2 regions of the Paenibacillus sp. FSL K6-4396 genome follow, and region 1 is predicted to be linked to the other one. Evidence: a T-box and tRNA genes for the amino acid it is inferred to sense, from the RefSeq annotation. Region 1 holds a T-box; the other holds one or more tRNA genes.
What was found. The T-box of region 1 lies ahead of MHB85_RS24790 (valine--tRNA ligase). A T-box ahead of a tRNA ligase gene usually reads a tRNA of that ligase, here a tRNA-Val.
Positions count from the first base shown of each region.

Region 2: it has a tRNA-Val gene. The T-box ahead of MHB85_RS24790 (valine--tRNA ligase) is inferred to sense a tRNA for this amino acid. The anticodon was not compared.

Region 1 is NZ_JBBOCR010000001.1:5,658,562-5,661,987, forward strand. Features, by position in the region: gene MHB85_RS24790 (valine--tRNA ligase) at 1-1,794, opposite strand, end outside; T-box leader at 1,862-2,143, opposite strand; gene MHB85_RS24795 (LysM peptidoglycan-binding domain-containing protein) at 2,299-3,426, opposite strand, start outside.
Region 2 is NZ_JBBOCR010000001.1:4,877,937-4,881,362, forward strand. Features, by position in the region: gene MHB85_RS21450 (M1 family metallopeptidase) at 1-1,520, opposite strand, end outside; tRNA gene MHB85_RS21455 (tRNA-Val) at 1,711-1,783, opposite strand; gene MHB85_RS21460 (hypothetical protein) at 1,928-2,185, shown strand; gene MHB85_RS21465 (GNAT family N-acetyltransferase) at 2,424-2,867, shown strand; gene MHB85_RS21470 (DUF3892 domain-containing protein) at 2,980-3,216, shown strand.

The DNA of each region.
Region 1 (3,426 bases):
CAGATTCATCAATGCAAAGCGCGAAGCGTTCCAGATCTTGTTGGCAAAATTACGAGCCTGCTCCACCCGTTCCCAACGGAAACGGAGATCCTGGCCTGGCGTGCTGCTGGTTGAGATCATGTAACGCATTGCGTCTGCGCCATATTTCTCGATCACATCCAGCGGATCTACACCGTTGCCCAATGATTTGGACATTTTGCGTCCATCTGCATCACGAACAAGACCATGCATCAGCACATCCTTAAACGGAATCTCATCCGTGAATTCCAGTGCAGTGAAAATCATACGTGCAACCCAGAAATATATGATGTCATACCCTGTCACAAGTACACTTGTCGGATAATAACGTTTCAGATCTTCCGTATCTTCCGGCCAGCCTAGCGTGGAGAACGGCCATAAGCCGGAGCTAAACCAAGTATCGAGTACATCTTCGTCCTGTCTGAGCTTGCGTCCAGCATACTCTGGCAGCGTTGTCGGATCTTCAGCAGATACAATGATTTCACCCGTTTCCTCATCATACCAGGCCGGAATACGATGTCCCCACCACAGTTGACGGGAAATACACCAGTCACGAACGTTCTCGATCCAGTTCAGATAGGTTTTCTCAAAACGATCTGGAACAAAATTAACCCCTTCGCCGCTCTGTTGCTTCTTAATCGCTCTCTCTGCAAGTGGCTTCATCTCAACGAACCACTGTGTAGACAGATACGGCTCAACAACAGCTCCCGTACGTTCACTGTGTCCCACCTGATGCGTGTGATCCTCAATGTTGATCAATACGCCCTGCTCTTTCAAGTCAGCAACAATCTGCTTGCGGCAGTCACTGCGATCCAGTCCCTGATACTTGCCTGCCTCAGCATTCATTGTGCCGCTCTCATCCATTACCGTAATCTGAGGCAGGTCATGACGAAGACCTACTTCAAAGTCATTTGGATCATGCGCAGGCGTGATTTTAACAGCACCACTTCCAAATTCTTTATCCACGTAATCATCAGCGATAATTGGAATTTCTCGTCCAATGATAGGCAGTACAAGCACTTTACCAATCATATCTGCATAGCGCTCATCCTTCGGATGAACAGCAACTGCTGTATCACCCAGCATCGTTTCTGGACGCGTTGTTGCCACGGTAACGTAGCCACTTCCATCTTTGAGCGGGTACCGCAGATGGTACAAATGACCCTGAACCTCTTTATATTCAACCTCAATGTCGGACAGAGCTGTCCGGTTCACCGGGTCCCAGTTAATGATGCGTTTGCCTCGGTAAATAAGGCCTTTTTCATACAGTTGAACAAATACTTTACGAACCGCTTGGGACAGACCTTCATCCAGCGTAAAACGTTCACGTGAGTAATCAAGCGACAATCCCATTTTGCCCCATTGCTGACGGATGGTAGTTGCATATTGATCTTTCCAGTCCCATACTTTCTCCAGAAACTTCTCACGTCCCAGATCATAACGGGTCAGACCTTCTTCACGCAGCTTCTGCTCCACTTTGGTTTGGGTAGCAATACCTGCATGGTCGGAACCCGGAAGCCACAGTGCATCATAACCCTGCATCCGTTTGGTGCGGATCAGAATATCCTGTAGTGTAAAGTCGAGCGCATGCCCGATGTGCAGCATCCCGGTCACATTTGGGGGTGGAATTACAATCGTATACGGTTCGGCATCTTTACGTTGACCGGCTTTGAAATATCCGCGCTCCATCCAGGTGGAGTACCATTTGTCCTCTGCCGCTTTAGGATCGTAAGTGGTCGGCATTTCTGTTGCAGCTGATTTTTTTTCCTCAGACATGTGTCATTCCTCCGTTACTTCATCTTCATCATCTTCGCCAAAAAAAACAAAAAAAACCTTTCATCCATCAAAGGACGAAAGGTTAGCTTTCGCGGTACCACCTTTGTTTCACGCCAACAGCAAGATAGACTTCACCCTCTGTACATGACGTGACACTTCAAGCAGATAACGGCTGCTACCGGCCCATCCTACCTCAGAAATAAATGACGATAAATCTCATTTATCCCTTGTATTCAAACAGGCAACTCCCGGGCGACTTCGATCAGTTGGTTCCTGCGGAATCTCACAGCGTTGCAATTCCACTCTCTGAAAGGTCATACTGTCTACTACTCCCGTTCCACGTTGTTCTTCAAAAAACCTACACACATCATACCTTGCTCGTGCGCGATAGTCAACCTGACAACAGCGGATAAAGAGCGCTGGAATGCAGGTTTAGGACGAAACATGCAAAAACCCGCAATCCTCAAGGGGATCACGGGTCGTAACGAAGGCTTTAACTACGGATTAAGGGATGTACAATATCTGACCTTCTTCCACAACTTGTTCAGATAATCGGTTATACAACTGAAGTTCCCTCGTGCTCAATTGGTATCGATCTGCAATGGCATCCAGTGTATCTTCCCGCTGGACGATACACAGTTTCACCTTACGGAATGGCGTCTGGTCCACGATCGTTCCCAGGAACAGATTCTTCCATTCCACATCCTCAGGTGCATACGTTTCTTCCTGTATCACACCGACTGGAACCTCTTCGCCTCTCTCTACTTCAGCATCCCGTGCTGATCTGCCAGAGGATAACAAGGAAGAGATACCTACACCCTCCTCTTGTCGTGGTGCGGATTCCTTTTTGCTGCCAAAAGCAACCTTCAGCTCCGGCTTGTCTTCCGTCTCAGCAACAGGTTCAGGAACAAATGCTTCGTTCTGCACAAACTCATCTACCCCAGTCGCTTCAAAAGACGGACGTTCTTCCTCTGCATTGCCTGCTTCGGACGAACCGAATACACCTTGCCAGTTCTCCGCCTGTGGTTCAACCGGAACATCAACTGCCTGATTCTCCTGCTGAGGTACAGATCTCGCTGATTCGAAATGCCATACATCTGGTGCGTCCGGTACATCTGGTGCTGCAAACTCATTAGATGATTGAGCAGTAGGCTCTGGGACTACTTGATCTGAATTTCTAGGCTCCTCAGGCAATGCATCCCCAGAAGGCTCGGACCACGCTAAAGACTCTTCTTCCAGAGGCAGCACTGGTTCCGACTCAGGGTAAGAAGCTAACCGATCAGCGGTCTCAGCCATAAATGACGAGATCGGAGAAGGTTCACTGTATTGCTCATGGGATGCCAATTCATCTCCATTCTCTGTCAGAGATGCGGGATCTTCGTCTGCATCAGGTTGTCTGTTTTCGTTAGCATACTCCGCACTTTGCTCCTCAGATTGAAGTGACTCGGCCGATGATAAGTTCGCATATTCCTGATGATATTCCGGGGCACCATATGCAAGTTCTGCCGCATTCGCAAGTCTCTCTTCCTCACTCCGCTGGAGCAGATACTCTTGTGCAAATGTGTTGGGGTCGCTACCTGTCTGTTCTGCTTCATCGGAACGGTTGGATTGCTGAGCATCCGGTGAGTGGAC
Region 2 (3,426 bases), 780 kb from region 1:
AGGGCCATCTGCATTTCTGAACGTATTTCTTTACCAAGCACATCTTCAATGGTTTGAAGCAGCCCCTCTACCGTTGCATTTTGGTACACGTAGCGTTTGAAATATGTCCTCATCAACTCGTCAAATTTCTCTTCACCGACGGAACGGTAAAGCTGATAGATCGCTTGTCGCCCCTTCTGATAATATACCAAACTTGCCAAATCCCCAGCTTCATCGTTTGTTGATGCAATCGCCATATCTACGGGCGCAGTATCAAACTGTATGGATCTGAACCCATTTAGCTTGTCTCCCTGTTTCTCGGCAAAATACACCATGGAGAAATCAGCAAAGCCTTCATCCAGGAAGGATTCTGTCTCCGAATTATTACCGATCAATGCATGGAACCACTGATGCGCTATTTCATGAACAAATGTTGTGTCTTCTTCTGGAACAGCACCATTTTGAATCTGTCCCATCTGGATGAGCCTCGCATATTCCACGGCAACACCTTGTACATACGTCTCGACAATTCGGAACTCTGGATAGGGATACTTGCCATATTTCTCACTATAGAAATCGATGACCTTGAATGCCTGATTAATGTAGCGGTCAACTATCTTTTTCTTGGATGGATCATCGTTGTAATAATAGTATTCCACCGTCAGACCGTTACGAGTAACACTCTCCACTTGAAGGTTTGGGCTAGCAAAGAATACAAACTCCCTTGTGTTCTCGGCCACAGCAGAAACAACTTTACGACCATGTTCTGTACTGATTTGAGTGGTAATCGTACCCGGCATGGCTACTTGATACTCATCAGGAACATTTAATTGAACTTCAAAGTCCGATGAGGTGTAATAATCGCTCTCAAATGTTTGACTATACGGTGCCTTGTTCCACTGATGCTTTACCTCGTCGTATACAGACATCACCGGGAACCAGTGTGCACCATTGATCATGTCCTTGTAGTAGGAAACTCGCTGTGAGCCATAGGGTATATTCAACTGAAACTCCAGTTGGAATGATACCGATTCACCTGGTTGTACGGGCTTCTTCAACTGCACGGTCAACGCTTGGTTTTCCTTATGGAAGTCCAGCGATTGGCTATCTGCGCTTACAGCCTGAATATCGATGCCACCCAGAAAGTCCTCCGCTGTCTTCTCCGGGTGATCTTCACTAATCTTCTCATTATGCTGTTGGTACATGCTCGCCTGTGTAGACTTGGAGAGGTTTGCATCAGCATATGTATGAAGAACCAGCTGCTGGAGTGCATCCTTGCTTGTGTTGCGGTACGTTACCTTCTCGCTCCCCTGGATCGTCATGTCCTTCTCATTTAATCGAGCCTGAATCTGGTATTGAATCGGCGTCTGCTCTATCGAGTCTTTCTGTGTGTTATATATCTTCGTAGATACAGGTGCTGGGCCTGCTTCCGCGGCAACAACCCCCATGTTGGCAAGTGGGCTTGTTGCCAGTATTAAAGCCAGTGTACCCGCGATCCCTACTCTGGCTAACTTTGATGTAAATGGACTTGAATAATTCATAAGTTCTCTCCTTCTCCTGTTCTATATTGACATCAGAACCAAGTATAGAAGACGAACCTTACGCTGAATTTATGTTTTATTTAAGTTTTGTTTAAAAAGAGGAAGAGAAACTGAAACTATCGCAAATCGCATTCATGTTTGTATGTAAAAAAAAAGAAAAGAAGCCTTACAATGTAAGGCTTCTCATGTATGATCTGTAGTGGGCTCGAACCACTGACCCCTACCCTGTCAAGATAGTGCTCTCCCAGCTGAGCTAACAGATCATGATATATAATTGTTTCCCAATCAAGTAACAGTATCATATCAAGTAACCGTGTTCATTGTCAATGATTTATTTGGTTATAATTCACCCGAAATGGTGCACAATAAAGGAAAGATTACCATTTCTACAACGAGGTGAATTCCCTATGAGAAACATAACAAAACGGTCAAAATCCAATAAACATACATTTACCAAATGCTTCTTTCTCTTTGCTGGGCTTATGATTCTCATTACCACCTTTACTGGTTGCGGCCTGGAGCGGGATGAACATACGGTTCAATTCCAACAGTTAAATCAACCCAATGAGAATGTTGAATCTCTACCCGTCTGGCTGGACGTATACTCCAAATCTGTAATTCAAGATGTGTATTCTCCACGAGGAAGCAGTGAAGTCTTGCCGTGAAGGTTAACAGGTGAATCACTCGTCTTCATCCCACTTGCGTGAGTATGCTTTCTTCGTAACGAAATACAACAGAGTAATCATTCCTGCCGACATTAGCAATGTAATTACCATGATGCCTGTCATGCCCATCACTACCCCCTCCTCTCCCAATATGTTCCAGACTTCACTATACAGGAAAAACATTTTTTTGTATAATTCAGTCTGATATGTCGCGCAAGAGCAGAAAGAAGGAATGGAATTGGCAGCTGAGATTAGTTATGTATCGACAGAAGAACAACTGGAGCAAGCCCTGGGAATTCGCCATCACGTTTTTGTGATCGAGCAACAGGTGCCTGCCGAGATTGAGATTGATCAATATGATGTCATCAGTCCAGATGTGCATCATGTATTGTTAAGTACGGATGGCCAAGCTGTAGCCACAGGACGTCTGATCTATTACAGCAAGGATACGGCCAAAATGCAGCGGATCGCGGTGCTTGAATCTCATCGTTCATTTGGTTATGGACGTGTGCTTCTGCTCGCGATGGAGGAGCTGGCACGTGAACTCGGCTTATCCTATTCTGTACTGGATGCGCAGTGTCAGGCACAGAAATTCTATGAAAAACTGGGTTATGAAGTGATTTCGGAAGAACCTTTTTATGATGCAGATATTCTGCATGTTCGTATGAGAAAGAGCCTGTAAAACCTCGACGTTGGAAGGTCTCATCAGCATATGGTGCATACTTCCGATGAATTCGGATAGGCTAATCAGGTAGACAGATTCCTATCTCGTCATATAAGGAGAGTGTGACATCATGGATCAAACGACACGCGAGAGTTTCACAGCCGTACAGAAAAATGGTGACGGTGACCTGACAGCTTTTCAGACTTCAGCAGGACGCGTACTGGATTATCAGCAGGCACTTGCAGAAGTAAAAGCTGGCGCTATTGCCGGTGTGAATGTATTTAAAGGCAAGGATGGCGAAATGTACATTCGCGGCGATGCCGACGGTGACCCAACCAACAACCTGGACCAACTCCCCCATTTCTAAAATAGATGCACATGTTGTATGTGTGACACAGTAAGCGCCGATCCGGATATCCGGGTTGGCGTTTTCTTATGTTCACTGGAGGGTCTCTTCAAACCTACTGAAAGCCGAACTCAGGCCCACGAGCGGTAACGAATCTGAGGCGTCTTATTCAAGGATTTGAACCCTCCTTAGAAATCTAAGGAATCTGAGACACGCTATGTCAGAATTTTT